2 regions of the Yoonia sp. JB2-21 genome follow, and region 1 is predicted to be linked to the other one. Evidence: riboswitches for the same ligand, from Rfam matches in the RefSeq annotation. Region 1 holds a riboswitch; the other holds the start of a gene.

The links. Region 1 has a riboswitch for thiamine pyrophosphate ahead of thiB (thiamine ABC transporter substrate binding subunit). Riboswitches for the same ligand answer to the same signal wherever they lie in the genome.
Region 2: linked by a shared signal. The riboswitch ahead of thiM (hydroxyethylthiazole kinase) and the one ahead of thiB (thiamine ABC transporter substrate binding subunit) in region 1 are both predicted to bind thiamine pyrophosphate.

Annotation. Positions count from the first base shown of each region.
Region 1 covers NZ_JBVFUC010000001.1:1,963,155-1,967,299, forward strand. The annotation lists gene ACZ1G5_RS09770 (thiamine/thiamine pyrophosphate ABC transporter permease ThiP) at 1-608, opposite strand, end outside; gene thiB (thiamine ABC transporter substrate binding subunit) at 584-1,573, opposite strand; TPP riboswitch at 1,611-1,713, opposite strand; gene aroC (chorismate synthase) at 1,806-2,909, shown strand; gene ACZ1G5_RS09785 (HD domain-containing protein) at 2,906-3,553, shown strand; gene ACZ1G5_RS09790 (DMT family transporter) at 3,572-4,145, opposite strand, start outside.
Region 2 covers NZ_JBVFUC010000001.1:2,171,728-2,175,872, reverse strand. The annotation lists gene ACZ1G5_RS10870 (3-oxoacyl-ACP reductase) at 1-58, opposite strand, end outside; gene thiD (bifunctional hydroxymethylpyrimidine kinase/phosphomethylpyrimidine kinase) at 55-864, opposite strand; gene thiE (thiamine phosphate synthase) at 861-1,511, opposite strand; gene thiM (hydroxyethylthiazole kinase) at 1,502-2,284, opposite strand; TPP riboswitch at 2,330-2,418, opposite strand; gene ACZ1G5_RS10850 (DUF1513 domain-containing protein) at 2,855-3,910, opposite strand; gene ACZ1G5_RS10845 (imelysin family protein) at 3,910-4,145, opposite strand, start outside.

The DNA.
Region 1 (4,145 bases):
ACCGCGAAACTCGTCAGACAAATAAGAAAGATTACAAGGAAAGTACTCGGCACAACGGCCCGTAGCATCGGCCATTCCAATAGGCGCCCCACTGGTGCATTCAGCGATGCCGCCAGTCGAAAGCGCTCTGCTGGAATTGACAGCCAGCCTTGAAGAATGAACCGCACAGCGAGCGGCATGTTAAAGAAAACATGCGCCAAGACGACACCGTGCAGACCAAAGATGGAGATTGGCTCAAACCCAAGCCAAACCAATCCGTCATTTAATATCCCGCCACGTCCAAAAATCGCCAGAAGCCCAAGAACCGCAACGATAACCGGCAAAAGGAAAGGGGCGCCCAAAAGTGTGATAAGCAATTGCCGCCCGTTGAACCGGCGCCTTGCAAGCGCGCGTGCAACGGGGATGGCGAACAGAACACTCAGCAGTGCGGATAGCAGAGATTGGACGACGGTAAACCTGATTGCAGCCCAATCAGCAGCAGCCAGGCCGCCGTCCCATTCAGCACGCCAGGCCACAGCGCCCAGCGTGCCAAAGGTCAACACAAGCACCAGCGCCGCTGCGACGACGCTGGGCCAGCGCGCTGTTACTGGGACAGCGCTGTGCGCCATTCGTCTAACGCGGCATCACGCTCTGCGGCTGCATCTTCTGGTGATAGCAACAGTGACGTTGCCGGTGTCAGCAAGGTTTCAAACCCTTCTGGCAAGCCGCCCTCGGGTGTGACAGCTGGATACATCCAGTTGGTTGTCGGGATCACGCTTTGGAAGTCATCAGAAACCATGAAGGCCATGAACTGATCGGCAAGCTCGGGCTGGTCGGTACCTGCCAGTTTGCCAGCGACCTCGACCTGCATGTAGTGGCCCTCGTCAAAACCCCAAGCCACCTTGCTGTCGTCATCTTCAGCGATCAGATGATAAGCGGGGGAGGTTGTGTAGGACAGCACCGCGTCCGCCTCGCCTTCGAGGAACATGCCATATGCCTCGGACCAGCCGGAGGTAACCGTCACGATATTGTCTGACAGGTCCGTCCAAAGCGCTGGAGCTTCATCACCATATGCAGTTTTGACCCACATCAGCAGACCCAATCCGGGCGTGGACGAACGGGGGTCTTGGATCACGATTTTCGTGTCGCTATCGGCCAATGCGCGCAATGATGCGGGCGCGTCAGCCCCGGCATTGCCGACAAAGGCAAAGTAGCCCCAGTCGAAAGGCAGAAATTCCGTATCTGTCCATTCAACAGGCAGATCCAGATCAGCCTCAACACCATGTGGCGCAAAGAGTCCGGTCTCGCGGGCTGCTGCGGTTAGATTGGTGTCCAGACCCAGCACAACATCTGCTTCGGTACGTGGTCCTTCCAATTGCAGACGCGCCAACAAAGCCGCACCGTCGCCCGCACCCACAAATTGCAAATCGCAGGCGCACTCGGCTTCAAACGCGGCTTCGACAGCGGGACCCGGGCCCCATTCGGTGACAAAACTGTCGTAGGTCATAACTTGCAGCACTGGGGTCTCGGCCAATGCGCCTGAGGCACAAAGAGCAAGTCCCGCGACAGCTGGCAGATAGGTGGTGTTTCGCATCGTATCCTCCAAATGCGACGGGCGGATGTGGGGGATAGCGGGATTGCTAAACCTTCCCTCCGCCGGTCTTAACCGGTTCAGGTTCTACGGGTCCGCGCTGCGCGCATCTCAGCCAATGAATGGCCCCCCGAGGTATGTCCTAGCTAGGATGGATCAGGGTCAGACGCAAGGGAAAGCACTTGAGCCTGATTGCGGGCACCGCTAGACCCGTCTGGCAAAGGATAGAGGTCCCATGTCACTCAATAGTTTTGGTCATTTGTTCCGCTTCACCACCTGGGGTGAAAGCCACGGACCCGCGCTCGGTGCGACAGTTGACGGCTGCCCGCCGGGTGTGCCGCTTGAGGCACCAATGATCCAGCAGTGGATGGATAAACGCCGTCCCGGTCTGAACAAGAATACCACGCAGCGCAACGAACCGGACGCTGTGAAAATTCTGTCAGGTGTGTACGAAGGCAAAACGACCGGCACCCCGATCCAACTGATGATCGAAAATACCGACCAGCGGTCCAAGGACTATGGCGATATCATCAACACCTTTCGCCCCGGCCATGCCGACATCACCTATCACCAGAAATATGGCCTGCGTGATCCGCGTGGTGGCGGGCGGTCGTCTGCGCGCGAAACGGCATCACGTGTCGCCGCCGGTGGCGTCGCACGCGAGGCGATCAAGGCGATTGCGCCAGATGTGCAGATCAAAGGTTACATGACCCAGATGGGCACCAAACAGATCGACCGGTCAAAGGTTGATTGGGACCAGATCGACCAAAACGATTTCTTCTGCCCTGATGCAGAGGCAGCAGCCGAGTGGAACGATTACCTCGCATGGCTGCGCAAAGACGATCACAATTCGGTTGGGGCGATTATTGAGGTTGTCGCGCGCGGCGTCCCCACAGGGATTGGCGCACCCGTATACGCCAAGTTGGATACTGATCTGGCCGCTGCGATGATGTCGATCAACGCTGTGAAGGGTGTGGAGATCGGCGAGGGCATGGCTGCGGCAGCACTGACCGGACGTGACAACGCGGATGAGATTTTCATGGGGCCAAACGGGCCTGAATATTCCTCAAACCATGCTGGTGGCATTCTTGGCGGGATTAGCACTGGGCAGGATGTTGTTGTGCGGTTTGCGGTCAAGCCAACGTCGTCGATCCTGAGCCCACGCAAATCGATCCGTATGGATGGCTCGGCCACCGAAGTGGTGACCAAAGGCCGCCATGACCCCTGCGTTGGGATCCGCGCCGTGCCCGTTGGTGAGGCGATGATGGCTTGCGTCATCCTTGATCACCTGTTGCTGGACCGCGGGCAAACAGGCGGGGTACGTGGGCAGATCGGATGAGTGATTTGCGCGATGCCTTGCGCGTATATCTGCGCGACAGCGGCACCGCCGACAGCGCCCATGATCTTGGGCATGCAGACCGGGTGTGGCGCAATGCCCAACTGATCGCCGCTGAAGAACAGCCCAGCGACCACCGCGTTTTGACAGCGGCCTGCTACCTGCACGATTTTGTTACGCTGCCAAAGGATCATCCCGCACGCAACCAAGCTTCGCAAAGATCGGCGGAAAGGGCCGCGCCGATCCTGAAAACGCTGGGATTTTCGCCTGAAGAAATCGCCGCCTCAAAGCATGCGATTGTTGCGCATAGCTTTTCTGCCAAAACCCCACCACGCACATTGGAAGCGCGGATTGTGCAGGACGCGGACCGGATCGAGGCCCTCGGCGCGATTGGTATTGCCCGCTGCTTTGCTGTCTCGGGTGCCCTCAACCGACCGCTTTTTGATGACGAAGACCCCTTTGCAAGCAGCAGGTCGCTGGATGATGCGCAATACGCGCTTGATCATTTTGCCTGCAAATTGCTGCGCCTGCCTGACACCATGCAAACACAAGGCGGGAAAAGACTTGCACGCGAACGCGCAGAGGTGATGCGCGGGTTTCTGGATCAGCTTGCCCAAGAACTGGATGCTGCGCCAAGCGGATGGTAGGACGCATCACGCCGCACCCTATTGCTTGGACAGCTGCACCGCGAGGATCCCGCCCGCGATAATCGCAACGCCGATGATGTCGAGCATGCCGATTGTCTCGCCCAGCAAGGCAGCGGCAATGGCGACCCCCAGAAACGGATTGAGAAAGTGAAAGGTCGAGGCTTTTACCGCGCCGATCCGTCCCACCAGCAAGAACCACACCAATGTCGCGGCCAGACCGGGCACCAATGTTGTATAAACGAACGCAGCAACCAGTTGCCAGTTCCATGTAAAGTCCCAAACTTCGATGGTTAGCGCAGGCACCCAAAGCAGAGCGCTGCCTACCAGCATTTGTAGCCCGACAATCATCAGCACATTGCCGCCTGATGACGCGCCGAGTACCGCCAAGGTGGCAATGGTCAGGGAAACGACACCGATGATGCAGAGTAAGAGCCCGAAAACATCAGCACCGCCTTGCAACCGCGCGCCCATGATCAACACAACGCCGATCACACCCGCCACAAGGCCTGCAATGCCCAAAGGGCGAACCTTTGTGCCAAAGACAAGCCAGCCCGCGAGTGCCACCAACAAGGGCATGGTGGATGCGATGATT
Region 2 (4,145 bases), 210 kb from region 1:
CCAAGCCCCGCCCGGCACCGGTGACGAGGACGGTCTGTTCGCTGAGTGCTTTGCTCATGTTTTATCCTTCCAAAGCTCGTAGAAATGATGAACGGGGCCATGGCCCTGCCCGACCGTCTGCAGGTCCGCCGCTGCAATCGCGCCGGACACGTACTGCTTGGCGCGCGCCACGGCAGCGCTTGGCGTCAGACCCTGGGCAAGCTGCGCTGCAATCGTCGATGACAAGGTGCAGCCGGTTCCATGGGTATTCTTGGTGTCAGTGCGCGCGCCCTCAAACCAATGAAGCGTGGTACCATCCCACAAGACATCGGGACTTTCGCGACCCACGAGATGGCCCCCTTTGACAAGCGCGACACGCGGGCCCAAGTCGGCAAGCGCGCGAGCCTGCCGCGCCATCGCATTGCGGTCGCGCGCTTCTGGCAGTTGCAACAACCGTGCGGCCTCGGGCAAGTTCGGGGTCAAGACTGTCGCCAAGGGCACAAGGGCGGTGCGCAGGGCCTCCATCGCATCGTCTTGCAATAAAGGCGCGCCGCCCTTTGCGACCATCACCGGGTCCAACACAATGGGAATGCCTGCATGGCCTGACAAGGCATCGGCCACCGCGCGCGCTATCTCGGCCGTCGCGATCATCCCGATCTTAACGGCATCAACGCGCACATCAGCAAACACAGTCTCAATTTGCGCCCGCACAAACGCCGGCGGGACAAGCTCGACCCCGCTTACCCCTTGCGTATTCTGCGCGGTCAGCGCTGTGATCGCCGCCATCCCGTAGACCCCATTGGCCGCAAAGGCCTTAAGATCGGCTTGGATCCCTGCACCGCCCGACGGGTCAGAGCCTGCTATAGTCAATACATTCCCGATCATATCGAAGCCTCATTCCCAGACTGCAAGGCGCGGCCAAGCGCGCGCGCCGCATGTTCCGGATCAGGCTGACCGCAAATCGCGGATACAACTGCGATGCCATCACATCCGGTCCTGAGCACATCTGTCGCATGCGCCGTGTTCAACCCGCCAATGGCCACGGTCGGAACCTGCGCCAGACGCACCATTTCGGACAGGCCAGCCATCCCAACCGTCGGCTTGTGGTCCGCTTTGGTTGAGGTCGGAAAGACGGTCCCAAGGCCGAGATAGTCGGCACGATCCGCGCCCGCCGCCGCAACCTGCGCGGGCTCCTCACAGGACAGCCCGATGATCTTGCCGCACCCCAGCCGCTGACGCGCCACCACGGGGCTTACGTCGTCTTGGCCAATGTGGACGCCGTCCACGTCAGCTTCCAATGCCGCGTCCAGATCATCGTTGATGACCAGCGGGACACCGGTATCGGCAAGCACGGTTTTGAGGGCGCGCGCCACCGCGATACGATCGCGGGTTGAGGCGTCTTTGTCGCGCAACTGAACGAATGTCACGCCACCGCGAACCGCAGCGGCCACAGTCTCAATCAAGTGCGGGCCCGGACAACGGCGCGGGTCGGTGACAAGGTAGAGCCGCAGGCGCTCGGGCGTTACAACCATGACACACGCCCCTCGTCCAGATCACCCGGCTGAAGCGTATGCAGCGCATCGAGGAACGCCACCTCAAAACTGCCGGGCCCCCGCGCCTGGGCACCCGCCCGCGCGCCCGCTTCGGCAAAATGGACAAACGCAGCAAGCGTCGCCTCAAGGCGCGGCGCCACAGCGGCATAGGCCCCGACCAGCGCCGTAAGCGAACAGCCCAGCGCCGTGACCTTGGGCATCAAATCTGAGCCACCGGTAACCGTCGCACTTCGGGTGCCGTCAGTGATGAAATCTACAGGCCCCGAAACCGCCACGACACAGGTCTGGCTGCGGGCAAGGCCCACGCCCAAGCTCTGCGCATCGGCGACACTGTCACCGCTATCGGCCCCCTTGCCGGACCCAACCCCGCCCGCAAGGGCCACAATCTCGGACGCATTGCCCCGCACAACCGCCGGGCGCAGCGCCAGCAGCTCCTGCGCGGCGCGGGCCCGGTACGGCGTCGCGAAATGAGCAACCGGGTCCAGTACCCACGGCACGTTGGCCGCGCCCGCCGCGGCGACAGCTACTTTCATGCTTTCCAGCCATGGGGCGGATAGGGTGCCGATATTCACCGTCAGCGCGCCACAGACGGGCACAAAATCCGCTACCTCCTCGGGCGCATGGATCATCGCCGGTGACGCGCCCGCGGCCAAGGTCACATTCGCCGCAATGTTCATGGCAACATAGTTGGTGATGCAATGGACCAATGGCGCCTGCACACGCAAGGCATCAAAAGCAGCATTGGGTGTCATGCGTTCTTTCCTTTTCACAAAAACGGAAAGACGCGCCAAACCCCTCAGGGTCCGATGGTGCCTCCCTCCGCCGGCATTATCCGGTTCAGGTTCAAAGGGTGCATCTCAGCCTTGCGGCGCCCCTGACACTTCCATGCTGACCCAACTAAGAATTGAGGTCAATCGCTATTCCGCTGCAGGTACTGGTGCCAGCAGTTAACAAACCAATGGCAAGTGGCATCGGTCACTTTGGGCCCAGTGCGGCTGAATGCACATGCAACACGGCCGCGGTCGGTCGGCTCTTGAAGGCAGATTGGCCTCAGACGATGAAAACTCTCTGCCAACGTGTCGCTGGTGATTGGTTTGGAAGGGAGGAACCGAACGGATACGGTGCCTGTCCGCTCCGCCGAACAAAGCAGCGGAGACCTATCGGAAGACAGACAATCTTCCAAAGCGGGTCTATGTGGCGACTGTGGGTGCTGGGCCCATGTCTCCGAAATGCTGCAAATTACACAAGTGGCCGCAGAGCACGCCAAGCAGACATTGGTCGTGGAAAAGTGGCCCTGTAGCACAACCGCAGCTCTGGCGGCCTCAGATTGCGATCAGATGATTGTCCCAAGCCATCTGGTGCTTGGTTTCGACGTTTGTGGTTTCGCGGATTTCCCCTGTACCAGTTGTAACAATGAAACCTGCTCGGCTCGCAGCGACGCCACAAACATCAGCCAGATGGGAACTGTGGTTCAAGCCATCTTGCCCAAAAAACTGGACAAGCCCGCTTCGAGGAGATGTCGTAGCGATCTGACTGGTGCTGCTGTTGAAAGCGATGCTGCCAAGATATCCCTGCATCGCCCTAACCGATGCTTCCTCTAACAACTCCAAACGTTCTGTATCGCCATGATGCACGCCAAGAAGCGGGAGGTCTGTGTTCAAGTCACCCTGCCATTGCATCGCAAATGCGACATCGCCACTATCCGAGACAGCCAGATGCCGTATGGAATTCCGCTGATGCGCCGCACCCAGATGTATTTGCGCTTCAACTGACCCATCCAGCGTCAAATAGCTCAGGTTCGAGCGCATAGTGGGTAGGTTCAACTTGGTGCGTCCAGTGTCCGGATGCGTTTCGATCCCGCCGTTGGCGACAACAAGAGTGTCTCTGTCAGGCATCAGCTTGATATCGTGCGGGCCCAACCCGCCGGATAAGAACTCGCCGATACGCTGGTAATTACTGCGCGCATCCCAAACGCCGATGACACCTGCCGCTGCCTCATAGTCATTCTCTGTGGTGAACAGGAGTTCACCGTCAGAAGAGAACGTCCCGTGCCCGTAAAAATGCCGCCCCGGGGGTGCCTCCAGTATTGCCCTTACTGCGCTATTTCGACAGTCAAGAACGATGGCGTAGGTCCCCGGACGTCTCGCAAAGGCCACAGCTTCTGGACGCAACGGATGCGCGGCAGCTGCATGGCCTCGTGATGGGAGAGGGATTTCAAAAGTGATCGCGCCGCTTTCGCTTAGTCCACAAAGAACGAAGCGGCCATCCGGTTTCATCGCGGCGGACAAATACGCCGGGCTTCCTGCTTCGGCCCAAGATGGCTTGGGCGCCAACCCGGTGGACAACAGTCCCGCGATGAATGCGCGCCGCGTTGCCATCAGTCACCATCCAAAGAGTTGAAACCGGCGGCAATTCCCAAAGAAGGCCCAACTTCTTCAGCAAGGATACTTCGGATTGCATCAATGCTTTGTTGAAGCACCTCGACCCGAAAGCGTCCTTGAGGATCTACGACCGCGGCAAAGACGGGGTCGTTGAGGCTGTTCGCCTGTTGGATCGCCACCCCATAGGCTGCGTCGAGCGCCTCGTCGCCGTTCGACATCAGTAAAGCCAACT